3 regions of the Streptomyces marokkonensis genome follow, and region 3 is predicted to be linked to each of the others. Evidence: riboswitches for the same ligand, from Rfam matches in the RefSeq annotation. Region 3 holds a riboswitch; each other region holds the start of a gene.

Region 1 (6,100 bases), on a different contig from region 3:
TCACGGCTGGAAGGCGATGAAGAGCATCGCCGAGGACGAGTGAACCCACCGGCACCGCGCCGGTAGTCAGCGCGTGCACGGCGGCGGGAGGACTCCCGCGCCGAGCAGAGTTCCGAGGGTGCCCGCCGCCCAGGACGCCTTGCGACTTCCCGCGGTCAAAGACACCGGCACCGGCCGGCCCGGATCCTTCGAACGGACCGGTGACGTCGTACGCCGGGTGCACCTGCGGTGTTCAAGTCCCACGCCTGGCCCGAGACCCGCGCCTCCCTGGAGAACCTGGTCGCCGCCGCCCGCAGTGAGCTGTCCGCTTTCTGACCGAGGAACGCGGTGGGCCGGGACACCACAAGCGTCCCGTCCCCGTGCCACAGCGCCGTCGTGACCAAGGTGTGCCACAGCCTCCTCCGTCCGCCCCGTCCGCCCCGTCCGCCCCGTCGGCCGGGCGGAGACAGCGGTACCTCACCGCGGCACACCTCCGGCCAGCCCGCAGTCACCGCACTTCAAGCCGTTCGGCGCACGGTAGTAGAGGCAGCAACTCCGGCGGCGGAACACGAGGTCGGGGCGGACGAGTACACCGGTGCCCGACAGGCGTCCGGTGTTCAGCAGCGCGGTCGTGAGGCCGGTGAGCGGTCCGCGTTCGGCGGGACGGAGTGTGTGCAGGGCGTGGGCCGCCCCGGCGAGCGCCGACGCCGAATTGCCGTCCAGCAGACGCGGGGCGACTTTGACGCGCAGTCCGTCGGCCAGTGCCGACAGATGATCCGTCACCTGCTCGTACAGGACGCGGACGGGACCGTCATCGAGCCGGTCGGCGTACCAGCCGTCCGGGCGGGGCACCCGGAGAGCCGGTCCGTCTTCGGCCCGCTGCAGTCCCTCCAGGTCGGGGACGATCCCGTGCAGGACGACGCAGGCGAGTGCCGGTGACCAGAGGCGGGCGGCGTGGCCGAGCTGGGCGATGGATACGGCGACGCGTGGCTCCGGAGTGCGGTGGCGGCGTGCGACGGCTGCGGCGAGGTCGGTGAAACCCGCGGCATAGGAGCGGGCGACCGGATGCCAGCCGTCGTCCGGTCCGCCGACCTGCAGGGCGAAGAAGCCGTCGAGGCCGGCCACGTCGTGCAGGGCGGCGGCAACGGACGCCGTCGAGGCCCGGGCTCCGTGCACGGCTTTTGTCCTCCCTCCGGCTTCCGTCCGTACGGTCAGGAGGCCGTACGCCGTCGCCGCGGCGGCGTGATGGCGTACAGGTCGAGGATGTCCGGCAACGGTGCCACGCCGGGGCCGCCCGCGCGTGCCCAGGCGGCGATGTCCTCGGTCGCGTCCGGGTCGTTGACCAGCCCCAGCCAGACGGGACGGGCACCGGCCACCCTGCCCTCGGCTGAAGGCAGTACGACGATGACGTTGGCCTGGTCGCAGACGTCGAGGCAGTCGGAGACGCGTACCGGTGCCGCGGTGCGCAGGCGTTCGGTCTGGGCCGTGTGGTCGACGCCGGTCACTTTGGGGCTGCCGCAGCAGCAGTCGCGGCACACGACGATGCGGCACGGCACCTTGCCGGCCCCCGCTTCGGCCCTCGCGTCGTGAGTCGTTCGTCCGGTCGGCGTTGCGAGCATGCGGTGCCGTCCCTCTCTCCGGGGAGCTCCGCCCCGGTGGTCCGTCGAGGAGGCGACCGCGTGAGTCTCCTGGCTCTCGGGTCGATGCTCGTCCCGGCCTTCCCGCCCGCTGCCGGGCAGTGGCCTGTCGGGACGCGCTCGCCGATCACAGTGGCGGGACCGCGCCGGTTTCACACCGGCTTCCTCGTTCCGCCGTCGCCTTGTCGCCGGACATCATCCCACCCCGGGACGCCGTGCCAACCGACCGGTGCCGGCCCTCAGTCCGTCTCCTGGGAGTGCGGGGCCGTCGCGGGCGGATGGGTCGGGCGGTCCCGTCCGCCGTCGCGGCCGGACACCACCACGATGACCAACCCGACGATGACGGCTCCGGCGACGACGCGTCCGACCGCACGCGCCCACCAGGCCGGGCGGGCCGCGCCCATGCCTCCCTTCGGCGAGCCCAGCCGTTCAGCCCGCCGGGCAGGTCTCAGCAGACGCAGCAACAGCAGCCCCGCGACGGGTACTTGCAGCAGCCACAGGACAGTGCGCGGCCATTCCCCGTACCAGACGTTGGTTCCGTACAGGAGCGTATGCCACACGCTCAGCACGTAGACGACGATCACGAAACGGTGCAGCCGCCGCCAGGTGTTCGCTCCGATGCGGTGCCGGACGTAGAACAGCAGCCCCAGCGGAATCGCCAGGTACAGGGCGCCCTGCCCGAGCGGGATGGCGATCCGGCCGGTTCCGGAGTCGTACCAGCCAGGGACGAAGCTGTCGGCGAAGCCCACCCACAGCCGCTCGGCCCAGTCCACCTTCGTCTCGTAGCGCACGAGTTCCGCCGCGAACATGAGCGCGTGGGCGAACATCAGCGCCATCGTCGTCAGACTCGTGGTGCGGTGCCAGCGCTCCAGTACCTGCCGGGAGACCGGCAGCCGGGCAGGGCGTGGCCCCGACAGCAGCAGACCGAGCATGACCGTGCCCCAGGCCCACAGCAGTCCCGACCATCCGAACGCCTGGCTGAGCAGGTACATCCAGTAGGTGCCGGCATCGTCCATGAACGGCATGACCGCGACGGTGTCCGAAGCACCCGACTCCATGCGCGCCCACAAGAACGCGAACACGAGCGCCGTGACCACCACCGCCGCGGAGGCGTCCGGCAGGGCGGAGCGCAGATCGCCGCGCAGCGCGACGCGGTCCCCGGGGGGCCGTCCCCGCCCGGGCGGCGCTTCTGCCCCGTCTTCGTCCGGCCTCGCTTCTGACGTCATCAGGGGCCTCCCGGGCACGGGCCACCGCGGCAGCGGTGCGCATGTGTCGTGAGGCAGCAAGTCTGGCTGATGGGGCAGCGATCCTCAGAGGTGATATCCAGCCAGAGCCGCCACGACACCTGCACAGGGGACACGCGGACATCGCTGGAGAGCCGGCTCGATCGGGTGCTCGCCGCCATCGACTGCACCGACCGGTTCGCTCACGTGGAGTTCGTGCTGACCGCCGACGGCCCGGAAGTGGTGGAGGTCAATCCCCGCATCGGGGGTGCGCTGGTCGGGGAGGGTCTGTGCCGGGTGCTCGGCGTCAACGCGTACGAGGCGATGATCGAGTCCGCGCTCGGTCGCCGCCCCGGTCCGATGGACGCGGACTGCCCCGGCGGTCCGGCCCTCGCCTCTGTTCTCGGCTACCCTGCCGCCCCCGGGGTGTTCACCGGCGTCAATGGGCTCGACCGGCTCGCCGACATGCCGGGAACACCCGCCTGGTACCCGGTCCTCGCGATCCGGGCGCTGGTCCTGACGTGCTGCGGTGTCGCGCTCCACCTGCCCGCCAACAAGGCGTACCTCGTGCACGGCGTCGACGACGAGCGCCGTCCGGCGTTCCTGTCGGCGGGCAACGCGACACTCAACGCCGGGACGGCGGTCGGCCCGCCCATCGCCGGACCATTCGTCCTGCCCTCGCCCGGCCGGCTGTTCGCGGCCGTCACGGCGCTGTTCCTCGCGGTCACAGCGGGACACGCACGGCTGTCCGGAACCGGCGGGGCGGGACGCACCCCACCGCGCGAAGCGTGCCGAAGGCGCGGGGCGTACGGCCGGCCCGCACGCCCTTTCGCCGCCGGCTCGGAGGAACGTAGGATCACCTGGTCATCGCCGCGACGGGAGACAGGAAGCCGGTGCGAATCCGGCACGGTCCCGCCACTGTGACCGGGGAGCGCCCCTCCGACATGCCACTGCGCACGGCGCGGGAAGGCGGAGGGAACGTCGATCCGGGAGTCAGGACACTGGTCCGTCGCGGGCCCGTCCCAAGGAGCGCGGACTCCAGGAGGCTTCACGTGTCCCAGCTGTTCACCCCTGCCCGCACGCGCGGGTTCCTTCGTGCCACGGCCGCTGCCGTGTCTCTCACGTCAGTGCTGCTGACCGCCGGCTGCGGTTCGTCCGACGAGAGCCGTGGGGACGCGAAGGCCGGCGCGGCCGTGCCCGCGGGCTTCCCGGTCACGATCGACAACTGCGGTGTGAAGACGACGTACGACAGGCCGCCGTCGCGGGTGGTCACCATCCACCAGCACCCGGCCGAGCTCATGCTCGCCCTCGGCCTGAAGGACCGCCTGGTCGGAACGGCCTTCCCCGACTCCGCCGTCCTGCCCGAGCTGAAGAAGGACTACGAGTCCGTCCCGGAACTGGCGGAGAGGGAACCGTCCTTCGAGACCGTCCTGGACGCCGAACCCGACCTCGTCCTCGGCGGCTACGGCAGCGCCTTCGACGAGAACGAGGGCCGCTCCCGCGAGGCGTTCGCCGACGTCGGCATCGACACCTACCTCAATCGCGAGTACTGCGGCGATAAGCGGGTGACGATGAAGGACACCTACGCCGAGATCCGCACCATCGGCACGATCTTCGGTGTCCCGGACCGGGCCGACGAACTGGTCGCCGACCTCGAAGGCCGCGTCGGCAAGGCCGCCGGCAAGGTCGAAGGCGAGCCCGAGGTGCCCGTCTTCGTCTACGACAGCGGCGACAAAAGCGCCTTCACCGCGGGCGGCAAGAGCCTGGGCACCGAACTGATCCGGCTGGCCGGCGGCGACAACGTCTTCACCGGCCTCGACGACGTCTTCGGTGACGTCTCCTGGGAGCAGGTCGTCGAGCGCAAGCCGGAAGTCATCGCCATCTATGACTACGCCGGTGCCGAAAGCGTCGAGGAGAAGAAGAAGTTCCTGCTCTCCCAGCCCGCGCTCGCCGACGTACCCGCCGTCAGGAACAAGCGGTTCGTCGTCCTGCCGCTGACCGCCACCCTGGTCGGCATCCGCTCGGCCTACGCGGTCGAGGACCTGGCCCGCGGGCTGCACCCGAAGAGCTTCCGGTGACTCAGGCCGCCACCGGCGCGCACGCCGAACGGACGGTGCAACGGCAAGACGCCACCGGCTCGGGAACAGGCCGTACGCGGCTGGCCGTCACACTGCTGGTGCTCACCGCGTTGCTCGTCGTCTCCGCCACGGCGGGCCTCGCGATCGGCTCCGTACATGTACCGCCGGGCCAGGTGTGGGGCATCGTGACGCACGCGCTGGGCGCCGACTGGCAGGAACCGGACTGGTCAAGAGCCCGGGAGACCATCGTGGTGGACGTGCGGGCGCCGCGGGTGCTGCTCGGTGCGGTCACCGGCGCCGGCCTGGCGGTGATCGGCACCGCGCTGCAGGCCCTGGTGCGGAACCCTCTCGCAGAGCCGTACCTGCTCGGCGTCTCCTCCGGGGCGTCGCTCGGCGCGGTCTCGGTGATCGTGTTCGGCGTCACCCTCTTCGGGCCCCTCTCCCTGTCGGTGGCCGCCTTCGTGGGCGCCCTGGGCGCACTCCTGCTCGTGTACGCCACCGCCCGCACCGGCGGACGCATCACCTCATCGCGGCTGGTGCTGTCCGGGGTGGCGATCGCGGCGGTGCTCACGGCCGTCCTCGATCTGCTGCTGCTCACCACCGACCGGGGCAACGAGGCCCGCGCGGTCCTCGCCTGGACCCTCGGCGGCCTGGGCGGGGTCAACTGGGGCACGCTGTGGCTGCCCAGCACCGCCCTGCTGCTCGGTGTCGGCGTCCTCATGGCGCAGGCCCGCAACCTGAACCTGCTGCTGGCCGGCGAAGAAGCGGCGACCACCATGGGTCTGGACGTGGCCCGGTTCCGCGCCCGGCTGTTCGTGCTGCTCTCCCTCGTCACGGGCGTGCTGGTCGCGGCGGCCGGACCGATCGGCTTCGTCGGCCTGATGATGCCCCACATCGTGCGCCTGTTCGTCGGCGGCGACCACCGCAGGGTCCTGCCGACAGCGGCACTCGGCGGAGCGGTCTTCCTCCTCTGGGCCGACATCACCGCACGGACGGTCGCCGCCCCGATGGAGATACCCGTCGGTGTCCTCACGGCCCTGTGCGGCGGACCGTTCTTCCTGTGGCTGATGCGCCGCGACGCCCGGCGCGGCACCGACCGAGGAGTGGCATGACCGCGACCGCACTGGACGTCGACGGCGTCACGCTCACCGCCGGAGCCCGCCACCTGGTGCGCGACGTCTCC
Region 2 (6,100 bases), on a different contig from region 3:
CCGAAGGTGTCGCAGGCCCTGCAACTCACCTCGTACACCGAGGACATGCGGGCCCAGGGCCTCGAACCCACCTCGCAGCTGCTGGACATCGGCTACATCACCGCCGACGACCGGCTCGCCGGGCTGCTGGACATCACGGCCGGCGGGCGGGTGCTGCGCATCGAGCGGCTGCGCATGGCCAACGGCGAACCCATGGCCATCGAGACCACCCACCTGTCTGCCAAGCGCTTCCCGGCCCTGCGCCGCTCCCTGGTGAAGTACACGTCCCTCTACACCGCGCTCGCCGAGGTGTACGACGTCCATCTCGCCGAGGCCGAGGAGACCATCGAGACCTCCCTGGCCACCCCGCGCGAGGCCGGCCTGCTCGGCACCGACGTCGGCCTGCCCATGCTGATGCTCTCCCGGCACTCGCAGGACCGGACGGGCCAGCCGGTGGAATGGGTGCGCTCGGTGTACCGGGGCGACCGCTACAAGTTCGTCGCCCGGCTGAAGCGCCCCCAGGACTGACGCCGGCCGCAGGGCGTACCCGGCAAATCCCCGCACTCGCCACCACGAAGTTGCAGTTGAGGACCGATATACGGACGAGGTCTTCCACTGTCTCGACACCGTCCCCTACATTTCGTGCGCACTGCACGAGGTGATCAGCGAGGGGACGGAGCCACCGCATGTCACAAGCCCCGGAAGTGAGCAGAGGGCCGACGGTGACGCCGGTGCGCGTCGTCATCGGCCTCTGCCTTGCCGCACCGTTCGTCGCCATGCTGTGGGTGGGTTCGTACGCGAAGACGGACCCGGCCTTCATCGGCATCCCGTTCTTCTACTGGTACCAGATGGCGTGGGTGCTCATCTCCACCGTGCTCACGGTGATCGCCTACAAGCTGTGGCAGCGTGACCAGCGCGCCCGCCGGGAAGGCGGCGCCAAGTGAACGACGGCGTCAACGGCGTCGCACTCGCCGTCTTCATCTTCTTCTTCGTCGCCGTCACGGCCATGGGCTTCCTGGCCGCCCGCTGGCGCCGGGCCGCGAACGACCAGAGCCTCGACGAGTGGGGCCTGGGCGGCCGCTCGTTCGGCACCTGGGTCACCTGGTTCCTGCTGGGCGGCGACCTGTACACCGCGTACACCTTCGTGGCCGTACCGGCGGCGATCTACGCGGCGGGCGCGGCCGGCTTCTTCGCGGTGCCGTACACGATCCTGGTCTACCCCCTGATCTTCACCTTCCTGCCGCGGCTGTGGTCGGTCTCCCACAAGCACGGGTACGTGACGACCTCGGACTTCGTGCGCGGCCGGTTCGGCTCGAAAGGGCTGTCGCTGGCAGTCGCCGTGACCGGCATCCTGGCCACGATGCCGTACATCGCGCTCCAGTTGGTCGGCATCCAGGCCGTGCTGGACGTGATGGGCGTCGGCGGCGGCGAGGACACCAACTGGTTCGTCAAGGACCTGCCCCTGCTGATCGCCTTCGGCGTGCTGGCCGCGTACACGTACTCGTCGGGGCTGCGCGCGCCCGCGCTGATCGCGTTCGTCAAGGACACGCTGATCTACATCGTGATCGCGGTGGCCATCATCTACATCCCGATCAAGCTCGGCGGCTTCGACGACATCTTCGCCGCGGCGAACGACAAGTTCACCGAGTCGGGCAACGGCGGACTGGTGCCGGACCACGGCGGCCAGTGGACGTACGCCACCCTGGCGCTCGGCTCGGCGCTCGCGCTCTTCATGTACCCACACTCGATCACCGCGACGCTGTCCTCGCGCAGCCGTGAGGTGATCCGGCGCAACACCACCATCCTGCCGCTGTACTCGCTGATGCTGGGCCTGCTCGCGCTGCTGGGCTTCATGGCGATCGCGGCGGGCGTGCAGGTGAAGAACGGGCAGCTGGCGATCCCCCAGCTGTTCGAGAACATGTTCCCGGACTGGTTCGCCGGCGTGGCCTTCGCGGCGATCGGCATCGGGGCCCTGGTCCCGGCGGCGATCATGTCGATCGCCGCCGCGAACCTCTTCACCCGCAACATCTACAAGGACTTCATCAAGCCGGACGCCACCCCGGCCCAGGAGACGAAGGTCTCCAAGCTGACGTCCCTGCTGGTGAAGGTAGGTGCGCTGGTCTTCGTCCTCGGCATGGACAAGACGGTCGCGATCAACTTCCAGCTGCTCGGCGGCATCTGGATCCTGCAGACCTTCCCGGCCCTGGTCGGCGGCCTGTTCACCCGCTGGTTCCACCGCTGGGCGCTGCTCGGCGGCTGGGCGGTCGGCATGGTCTACGGCACGGTCGCCGCGTACGGTGTCGCCTCGCCGACGCAGAAGCACTTCGGCGGCTCCTCGAAGGAGATCCCCGGCATCGGCGAGATCGGCTACATCGGCCTCACCGCCTTCGTGCTGAACGTCCTGGTCACCGTGGTCCTGACCTTCGTCATGAGGGCCTTCAAGGCGCCCGACGGCGTCGACGAGACGAAGCCGGGCGACTACACGGCGGACGCCGGCGACCCGGGCGTCGAGACGGAGCTGCCGCCGGCCACGGCGGGTACCTCGCACTGACCTGCGGTACGCGACCGGTACGCGGCGGGCCGTCGGAGAAATCCGGCGGCCCGTTGTCGTACCCGTCCGGCACACTCGGCGTCATGGACTTCGTGATCCGGCAGGCGGCGACGGACGAGTACGGCACCCTCGGTGAGATCACCGCGCGGGCCTATCTTCGCGACGGCCTCCTCGACTTCGGCGAGGACGACGCGTACCTCGGTGAGCTGAGGGACGTGGCGAAGCGCGCGGCGGCCGCCGAGGTGCTGGTCGCGGCGGCGGACGGCCGGGTGCTCGGCGGCGTGACCTTCGTGCCGTCCGGTGGCCCGATGGCCGACGTCGCCCGGACCGGCGAGGCCGAGATACGGATGCTCGCCGTCGCCCGCGAGGCACGCGGACGCGGGGTGGGCGAGGCCCTCGTACGGGCCTGCGTCGACCGGTCCCGGGCCGTCGAGCGCTGCGCGCGCGTCGTGCTGTCGACCCAGCGCACCATGCGCACCGCCCACCGTCTCTACGCACGACTGGGCTTCACCCGCACCCCCGACCGCGACTGGAACCCGCTGCCGGAGCTCGACGACATCACGCTCCTCGCCTACGAAATGACGCTCTGACACCTGCACCACTTCTCGACGATCCCTCCGCGACACAACATCTGGGGGGCGTTCGCCGAACCCGGCACAAGATGTATGCTCATGCTCGCTGTCGCCGCAGGGGAATCCGGTGCGAATCCGGAACTGTCCCGCAACGGTGTACTTGTGCGCTCATGTGCGCGAGTCCAGTCCGAGGACCTGTCGACAGTGCGCCCGGCCGTCCCGGTCCGGGTGCCATGACGTCCGGGCCTCGTGGAGTGGGCCGGTGGACGCGACGCCGCGTGCGCTCGTGAGCTGCCCCCTGCCCTCCGCCAGGCCCCGTGCCGAGCGAGGGAGTGCCCCCACGTGACCATCGCGCCAGCCGACCCGGTTTCAGCGACCCCGGTGACGACCTCAGCAACCCCAAGGACCCCGGTGGCCCCGGCGACCGGGGAGTCCGACGGCCCCGGTGCCGCCCTGCTGCGGACCCTGACCGGGCTGACCGCCGACCTCCCCGGCGCCGACCCCGGCCGGGTCGCCGCCGCCGCACTGCGCGGCCGGTCCGCCCACGCGGACGAGTCCGAGCTGCGCGAGCTCGCCACCGAGGCGGCAGCCGGTCTGATCTCCGAGGACCCGGTCTACTCCCGGCTGGCCGCCCGGCTGCTGACCATCGGCATCCGCGCCGAGGCCGCCTCCCAGGGCGTCACCAGCTTCACCGAGTCGGTCGCCACCGGCCACCGCGAGGGCCTGATCGCCGACCGCACCGCCGAGTTCGTCCGGTCGCACGCGGACCGCCTGGACGCGCTGGTCGACCCGGCCGCCGACGACCGCTTCGGCTACTTCGGGCTGCGCACCCTGCACAGCCGCTACCTGCTCCGGCACCCGCTCACCCGCAGGCCCGTCGAGACGCCCCAGCACTTCCTGCTGCGCGTCGCCGCCGGGCTCGCCGAGGACGACACCGTACGGTCGTTCGACGAAGTGGCCGCGCTCTACGCGCTGATGAGCCGCCTGGACTACCTGCCTTCCTCCCCCACCCTGTTCAACTCGGGGACCCGGCACGCCCAGATGTCGTCCTGCTACCTGCTGGACTCCCCCAAGGACGAGCTGGACTCCCTCTACGACCGGCTCCACCAGGTCGCCCGCCTCTCCAAGCACGCCGGCGGCATCGGCATCGCCTACTCCCGTGTCCGCGCCCGGGGATCGCTGATCCGCGGCACCAACGGGCATTCCAACGGCATCGTGCCGTTCCTGAAGACGCTGGACGCCTCGGTCGCCGCCGTGAACCAGGGCGGCCGGCGCAAGGGCGCGGCGGCGGTGTACCTGGAGACCTGGCACGCGGACATCGAGGAGTTCCTGGAGCTGCGGGACAACACCGGCGAGGACGCCCGCCGCACCCACAACCTGAACCTGGCGCACTGGGTCCCCGACGAGTTCATGCGCCGGGTGGACACCGACGGACAGTGGTCGCTGTTCTCCCCCGTCGACGTGCCCGCGCTGACGGACCTGTGGGGCGAGGAGTTCGACGCCGCCTACCGCGAGGCCGAAGCCGCGGGTCTGGCCCGCAGGACCCTCCCCGCCCGTGAGCTGTACGGCCGCATGATGCGCACCCTCGCGCAGACCGGCCAGGGCTGGATGACCTTCAAGGACACCGCCAACCGCACCGCCAACCAGACCGCCGAGCCGGGCCACGTCGTCCACTCCTCCAACCTCTGCACGGAGATCCTGGAGGTCACCGACGACGGGGAGACGGCGGTCTGCAACCTGGGCTCGGTGAACCTGGGCGCGTTCGTGGACCCGGACTCCCAGGACATCGACTGGGAGCGCCTGGACGCCACCGTCCGCACCGCCGTCACCTTCCTGGACCGGGTGGTCGACATCAACTTCTACCCGACCGAGCAGGCGGGGCGTTCCAACGCCCGCTGGCGCCCGGTGGGCCTGGGCGCGATGGGCCTCCAGGACGTCTTCTTCCAGCTGCGCCTGCCCTTCGACTCGGCCGAGGCGAAGACCCTTTCCACCCGCATCGCCGAGCGGATCATGCTCGCCGCGTACGAGACGTCCGCCGGCCTCGCCGAGCGCCGCGGCCCCGCGCCGGCCTGGGAGAAGACCCGTACCGCCCGGGGCGTGCTGCACCCCGACCACTACGGCGTCGAGCCCACCTGGCCCGAGCGCTGGGCGGCCCTGCGCCAGCGCGTCGCCACGACCGGCCTGCGCAACTCCCTGCTCCTGGCCATCGCGCCGACCGCCACCATCGCCTCCATCGCGGGCGCCTACGAGTGCATCGAGCCGCAGGTGTCCAACCTGTTCAAGCGCGAGACGCTGTCCGGCGAGTTCCTCCAGGTCAACTCGTACCTGGTGGACGACCTCAAGCGGCTCGGCGTGTGGGACGCCCGCACCCGCGAGGCGCTGCGCGAGGCGAACGGCTCGGTGCAGGGCTTCGGCTGGATCCCCGAGGAGGTCCGCGCGCTGTACCGCACCGCCTGGGAGATCCCGCAGCGCGGACTGATCGACATGGCTGCCGCCCGCACCCCGTACCTCGACCAGGCCCAGTCGCTGAACCTGTTTCTGGAGACGCCGACCATCGGGAAGCTCTCCTCGATGTACGCGTACGCCTGGAAGCAGGGCCTGAAGACCACCTACTACCTGCGTTCGCGCCCGGCAACCCGCATCGCTCGCGCCGCCGCCCGGACCACCGTCCCCGCGCAGGCCGCCCCCGCCCCCGACGCGGTCGCCTGCTCCCTGGAAAACCCCGAGTCCTGCGAGGCCTGTCAGTAATGAACGAGAACACGAAGAACCTGCTCGACCCGGGCTTCGAACTGACGCTGCGCCCCATGCGCTACCCGGACTTCTACGAACGGTACCGGGACGCCATCAAGAACACCTGGCACGTGGAGGAGGTCGACCTCCACTCGGACGTCACCGACCTGGAGAAGCTGAGCCCCGAGGAGCAGCACCTGATCGGCCGGCTGGTGGCCTTCTTCGCCACCGGTGACTCGATCGTCGCGAACAACCTGGTGCTCACGCT
Region 3 (6,100 bases):
CAACAACACTGTGCTCATGCGGGCGCTCCCGGTGGAATGAAGGGCAGTCCTTGTGGCGCGCCGGACTCGATGAGCCGCCACAGCGCGTCCGTGTCCGCGTGCTGTTCGATCAGGTCGCCGAGCCGGTCGAGCTGTTCCTCGCGCAGTGCGGCGAACGAGGTGTCGGGGGCCGGCACGAAGCGGCGGCCCGCGGCGGCGGCCACCTCGCGCAGGAACGCCCGCCGGAAGCCGTCCGACTCCAGCGAGCCGTGCCAGTGCGTGCCCCAGGTCTGGCCGACCCGGCAGCCCTCCGGGCTGTGTCCTTCGTCATCGGAGATGAAGGCCTCTCCGCCGAGGACCTCGGCGACCCCGTGGTGGATCTCGTACCCCTCTACGCGCTCGCCGAGGGCCTTTCCCATCGGGCGGGTGAGGGTCTTCTCGCGGGCGAACCGGACCCGCACGGGCAGCAGTCCGAGCCCGTCGACGAGCCCGGCACGCGACTCGACCTCGTCCTCGATGTGCTCGCCGAGCAGCTGGTAGCCGCCGCAGACGCCCAGCACGGGCCGCTGCTCGGCGGCCCTGCGGACGAGGGCGTCCGCCAGCCCCCGCTCCCGCAGCCACTCCAGCGCCCGCACCGTCCCGCGCGTGCCCGGCACGACCACGAGGTCCGCGTCCGCGAGCTCCTCCGGCCGGTCCACGAAGCGCACCACGACACCCGGTTCGGCGGCCAGCGCGTCCACGTCCGTGAAGTTGGACATCAGAGGGACGGCGCAGACGGCGACCCGCAGCACGTCCTCGCCGACGGGCGACGCGACGGCGGACTCCCGCACGGTCCCGCGCAGAGACACCCGCAGCCCGTCCTCCTCGTCGATACCGAGCCCGTGCCGGAAGGGCAGCACTCCGTACGTCCGCCGCCCGGTGAGGCCGTGGAGCATGTCGAGGCCCGGTTCCAGCAGCGACACGTCGCCCCGGAACTTGTTGACGAGGAACCCGGCGACCAGCGCCTGATCCTCGGGCGACAGCAGCGCCACCGTGCCGAAGAAGGAGGCGAAGACGCCCCCGCGGTCGATGTCGCCGACGACGAGGACGGGAAGTCCGGCACCCCGGGCGATCCCCATGTTCACGATGTCGGTGCGGCGCAGGTTGATCTCGGCGGGACTGCCCGCCCCCTCGCAGATCACCGCGTCGTACGTGCTCCGCAGCTCGGCCAGACAGTCGAGGACCGTGCCGAGCAACCGCTGCTGCCGGCCGCCGTGGTAGCCGCGGGCGCTCATCTCACCGACCGCCCGGCCGAGCAGCACGACCTGACTGCTGCGCTCGCCGCCCGGCTTGAGCAGCACCGGGTTCATCAGCGCGGTCGGCTCCACCCGGCATGCCTGGGCCTGCATGGCCTGCGCCCGCCCGATCTCGGCGCCCTCGCGGGTGACGAAGGAGTTGAGCGACATGTTCTGCGCCTTGAAGGGCGCGACCTTGACGCCCTGACGCACCAGCCAGCGGCAGATCCCGGCGGTGACGACGCTCTTGCCGGCGTCGGAGGTGGTGCCGGCGACGAGGAGGCCACCGCTCATGAGTCACGTCCCTTCGTGAGCGCCCGCGTGCCCGCCCGGCGGGCCAGCAGCCGCGCGCCCGCGCACACGCCCAGCGCCAGCCAGCCCACGCGCCGGGAGAGCCTCACCGCCCGTTCGATGTCGCCACGACCGGCCCGGACGGCGCGCCCCGAGGCCCCGTTGAGGACGGGCCGGTGCTCGACCCGCCCGCCGTAGGAGAGCGTTCCGCCCAGCCGCACGCCCAGGGCGCCCGCGAACGACGTCTCCACGGGACCGGCGTTGGGGCTCGGGTGCTGTGCGGCGTCGGCGCGCCAGGCGCGTACGGCACCCCGGGGATCGCCTCCGGCCGCGGTGGCCAGGACGGCGGTCAGCCGGGCGCCCGGCCAGCCGGCGAGGTCGTCGAGCCGGGCCGAGGCCCAGCCGTAGCGGCGGTACCTGGGCGACTTGTGGCCGACCATCGCGTCCAGAGTGTTCACCGCCCGGAAGCCCACCAGCCCCGGCACCCCGGCCACGGCGCCCCACACCAGGGCGCCCACCACCGCGTCCGAGGTGTTCTCGGCGACGGACTCCACGACGGCCCGGGCGATCCCGTCGGCGTCCAGCGCCTGCGGATCCCGGCCGCACAGGTGCGGCAGCCGCGTGCGGGCCGCCTCGACGTCGCCGGCCTCCAGGGCGCGGCCGATGGCGCTCGCCTCACGAGCGAGCGAGGTGCCGCCGACGACCGACCAGGTGGCCGCGGCGGTCAGTGCGACGGAGGCGGCGGGGGAGTGGCGTACGGAGCGGGTGGCGGCCAGCCCGAGGGCGGCGACGCCACCGGCGCACACGGCGGTGTGCAGCGCGCCCCAGCCCCGGTGGTCACGCCACAGCACCCGTTCCACGGCACCGGCGGCACGGCCGAACGCGGCGACCGGGTGTCCGCGGCGTGGATCGCCGAGGAGGAGGTCACCGAGAAGGCCGGCGGCGGCGCCGTACGCGAAGACGCGTTCGGCACGCACGGTTCAACCGGCCGTGGAGAGAGGGAGACGAAGAGTGTCGCTGGTGAGCCTGGAACGGCAGCCGCGCATGGCGATGGGTCCTCACTCAGGGTGTCCGCGCCCTGGTTGGAAGAAGTACGGCGATGAGAGTTCCTGGCTCCCGGGGATCGCTCCCCGGTCACAGTGGCGGGACCGCGCCGGATTCGCACCGGGCTTCCTCTCCTGTCGCCGCATTGGCTCCGGCAGTCCACCACGCACCGTCGACACCCGTCAACCTGGCGTTGACCTGCGGTGGGGGAGTGTGCGAAGGCCCACACGCCAAAGGCGCGCGCCGGCACGGGAAAAGGCGGGGCGCGGGAGGATTGGAGTCCGTTCCGCGCCCCGCCTCACTGGTGTGCGCCGAGGGTCAGGCGTCGTTCGTGGGCCGACACGTTCGCGCGTCGGGCGGCGTTCGTGCGTCGGGCGGCGCACGTGTGTCCGACGATGCTCGTGTGTCAGGCGACGATCAGGTATATCCCGTACGCCACCGCCGCCAGGCAGGCCGCGAAGCACGCGTACGCGCCGGTGACCGCGAGGGCCGCGGAGCCGCCCTGCTCGGCGGCCCGCTCCTGGCGGGAGAGGCCGACGATGCCGAGGGTGAACAGGCCCACCAGGGCCACGGTGGCCACGAGGCTGACCCCGAAGACGGAGCCGAGAGCTGCCCAGTCGATGTCCATGGAGGTTCTTCGCTTCCTTCGTACCCGGGGCGCGGGCTCAGACGGTGGTGGTGGCCGACGGGGCCTTGGAGTCGGGCGCGGAGGCCGGGGCGGAGGCCGCCAGGTCCTCGGTCACGCCCGCCGGGGGCGGGGAGACGGCGGCCATCGCCGTGGTCACCACGCCGGACGTGTCGGGCTCGTCGGTGTCGACGACGTTGGTGTGGTCGACGACCTCGCGCCGGGAGAGCTTCCAGATGGCGGCGCTGGAGGTGACCAGGAAGACCGCGACGAGGGCGGTGCCCCAGTCACCCAGGCCGCAGACCCACTCGGCGATCGCGGCGACCAGGGCCGCGGCCGGCAGGGTGAGACCCCAGGCCACGAACATCCGGGTGGCCGTGGACCAGCGCACCACGCCGCCCTTGCGGCCGAGGCCCGCACCCATCACCGCGCCGGAGACCGAGTGCGTGGTGGAGAGGGAGAAGCCGAGGTGGGAGGAGGCCAGGATGACCGTGGCGGCGCTGGTCTGGGCGGCGAAACCCTGCTGCGGCTGGAGGTCGGTCAGCCCCTTGCCCATGGTGCGGATGATGCGCCAGCCGCCGAGGTAGGTGCCGAGCGCGATGGCGACGCCCGCGGAGAGGATGACCCACATGGGCGGGTCGGAGTCGGGGGCGAGGGAGCCGCCGGCGACCAGGGCGAGGGTGATGATGCCCATCGTCTTCTGGGCGTCGTTGGTGCCGTGGGCCAGCGAGACCAGCCCGGCGGAGGCGATCTGCCCGGCGCGGTAGCCCTTCGCGGCGGCCTTGCCGTCGGCCTTGCGGCCGAGCTTGTACGTCAGCCGTGCGCCGAGCAACGCCGCGAGGCCCGCGACGAGCGGGGCGGCGAGGGCCGGGAGGAGCACCTTGGTGACGAGCGCGTCGCCGTTGACCGCGTCGACGCCCGCCGAGGCGACCGCGGCACCGATCAGGCCGCCCATGAGGGCGTGCGAGGAACTGGACGGGAGTCCGACCAGCCAGGTCAGCAGGTTCCAGAGGATCGCGCCGACCAGGGCGGCGAAGATGACCTCGGGGCGGATGCCGGTCTCGTCGACGAGACCTTTGGAGATCGTGTTGGCGACCTCCACGGAGAGGAAGGCGCCGACAAGGTTGAGGACGGCGGACATCGCCACCGCCACCTTGGGCTTGAGCGCACCGGTCGAAATGGTCGTTGCCATCGCGTTCGCGGTGTCGTGGAAACCGTTCGTGAAATCGAACGCGAGTGCGGTTACCACCACAATCGCGAGGATCAGCGAGAAGCTTTCCATTTACCCAGGCAATCGTTCGAGGTCATTGGCGCGTCGAACGTAGGTAACCAGAGTGAACGGAAGATGAACTGGGCCGGGCGTCACGGTGACCGGAACCGGCGCTACCGCCTCCCTCTGTGTGTCCGACCCGATGCTCTCCGGAGACGTGCCTGGCAGGATCGCCGCGCCGCCGGTCCGCGGCGGCGGGACCAGGGGCGCGGGGCGCCCGGGAGGAGGCGGTGACTGTGACGTATTCGGAGGCCGGACGCGTATGCGGGGGTGCGGAACGGGTCGGGGAGGCGGCCCGGGAGGCAGCCTGGGAGGCACTCGTCGCGACGGCCCGGCGCACGGTGGCGGACGGGCTGGTGGTCGGCACGTCCGGCAACGTCTCGGTGCGCGTCGACGACACGGTGCTGGTCACCCCTTCGGGTGTGTCCTACGACCGTCTGGCCCCGGACGACATGACCGGCGTCGACCTCGACGGTCGGCAGGTGCTCGGGACTCTCGTCCCCACCAGCGAACTGCCCATGCACCTCGCCGTGTACCGCGCCAGCGACGCCCGGGCCGTCGTCCACACCCACGCCGTGCACGCGACGGCGGTCTCGGTGCTCGTCCCCGAGCTCCCGCCGGTCCACTACATGGCCGCCGCGCTCGGCGGCCCCGTCCGGGTCGCCCCCTACGCGGCCTACGGCACCGACGAGCTGGCCCGCACCGTGCTCGACGCCCTCACCGACCGCACCGGCTGCCTCCTCCAGAACCACGGCACGCTCACCTACGGCGCCTCCCTGGACCAGGCCTACGACCGCACGGCCCAACTGGAGTGGATGTGCCGCCTCTGGCTGACGGCCTCCTCGGTGCCGGGCCGCACACCGTCACTCCTGACGGAAGGCCAGCTGACGGAGGTGGCGGAACGGCTGCGGGGGTACGGGCAGCGGAGCTGAGGCAGGGCTGCCCGACCGCCGGGCCGGGGGAGTCCGGCACCCACGGGGGCGCGGTATCCGCGACCGGCGCCCGGCGACCCGTGTCCAGGGGATCCGCGATCGGCGACCCGTGTCCACGGGAACCGCGACCGGCGCCCGGCGCATACGGGATCCGATACCCCCGAATCGCGTACGGCGCGGCTTCGGGGGTACCGGGAGTCAGGACCAACCATGGTTCCCGGCCCGACCGGCGCCCCCCGGCGGAGCCCGTCACTCCCCGCCGCCCGCCCACTGGCCGCCCACGGACTCCACCAGGAGACTGGCCCCATGCGCACTGTCACAGCAACGGCCGCCGCCGTCACCGCAGCCCTGGCGGCCGGTGCGGCGAGCGTCGCCGCCGGCCGGCTCGCCGGCGACGCCGCGCTCAAGGCGTCCCCCGGCCGGCCCCTGCCCACCGAGCCCCGGCTCACCGTGCACGGCACCGCCGCCGGGCAGATCACCCTCACCCGGGATCTGGCCGCGCTGCGCCCCGGCCGGTACGGCCTCGCGGGCGACGGTTCACACGCGGTCGTCGGGCCGGTTCTCGACACCGCCGAACACGGCGCCGACACCGTCGTACGCCGCCTCGAACGCGTCACGCACGGCACCCTCGCCGCCGGCGACCGGGCGTGGTTCACCCCGAACCTGTACGTCGGAAACCCGCGCG

Evidence for each region. A riboswitch is a leader RNA that binds a small molecule or an ion and turns the genes downstream of it on or off. The one in region 3 is predicted to bind cobalamin.
Region 1: linked by a shared signal. The riboswitch ahead of ABEA26_RS21985 (ABC transporter substrate-binding protein) and the one ahead of ABEA26_RS05405 (cobalamin biosynthesis protein) in region 3 are both predicted to bind cobalamin.
Region 2: linked by a shared signal. The riboswitch ahead of ABEA26_RS28965 (ribonucleoside-diphosphate reductase subunit alpha) and the one ahead of ABEA26_RS05405 (cobalamin biosynthesis protein) in region 3 are both predicted to bind cobalamin.

Annotation. Positions count from the first base shown of each region.
Region 1 covers NZ_BAABCQ010000092.1:6,931-13,030, reverse strand. Annotated here, with positions in the region: gene ABEA26_RS22005 ((2Fe-2S)-binding protein) at 457-1,155, opposite strand; gene ABEA26_RS22000 ((2Fe-2S) ferredoxin domain-containing protein) at 1,191-1,598, opposite strand; cobalamin riboswitch at 1,641-1,829, opposite strand; gene ABEA26_RS21995 (ferric reductase-like transmembrane domain-containing protein) at 1,856-2,842, opposite strand; gene ABEA26_RS21990 (hypothetical protein) at 2,891-3,763, shown strand; cobalamin riboswitch at 3,723-3,843, shown strand; gene ABEA26_RS21985 (ABC transporter substrate-binding protein) at 3,892-4,917, shown strand; gene ABEA26_RS21980 (FecCD family ABC transporter permease) at 4,914-6,029, shown strand; gene ABEA26_RS21975 (ABC transporter ATP-binding protein) at 6,026-6,100, shown strand, end outside.
Region 2 covers NZ_BAABCQ010000159.1:4,331-10,430, reverse strand. Annotated here, with positions in the region: gene ABEA26_RS28985 (GntR family transcriptional regulator) at 1-507, shown strand, start outside; gene ABEA26_RS28980 (DUF3311 domain-containing protein) at 666-923, shown strand; gene mctP (monocarboxylate uptake permease MctP) at 920-2,530, shown strand; gene ABEA26_RS28970 (GNAT family N-acetyltransferase) at 2,614-3,120, shown strand; cobalamin riboswitch at 3,196-3,319, shown strand; gene ABEA26_RS28965 (ribonucleoside-diphosphate reductase subunit alpha) at 3,445-5,850, shown strand; gene ABEA26_RS28960 (ribonucleotide-diphosphate reductase subunit beta) at 5,850-6,100, shown strand, end outside.
Region 3 covers NZ_BAABCQ010000014.1:19,916-26,015, forward strand. Annotated here, with positions in the region: gene cobN (cobaltochelatase subunit CobN) at 1-18, opposite strand, end outside; gene ABEA26_RS05400 (cobyric acid synthase) at 15-1,547, opposite strand; gene ABEA26_RS05405 (cobalamin biosynthesis protein) at 1,544-2,521, opposite strand; cobalamin riboswitch at 2,629-2,766, opposite strand; gene ABEA26_RS05410 (hypothetical protein) at 2,995-3,216, opposite strand; gene ABEA26_RS05415 (inorganic phosphate transporter) at 3,254-4,495, opposite strand; gene ABEA26_RS05420 (class II aldolase/adducin family protein) at 4,720-5,415, shown strand; gene ABEA26_RS05425 (alpha/beta hydrolase) at 5,722-6,100, shown strand, end outside.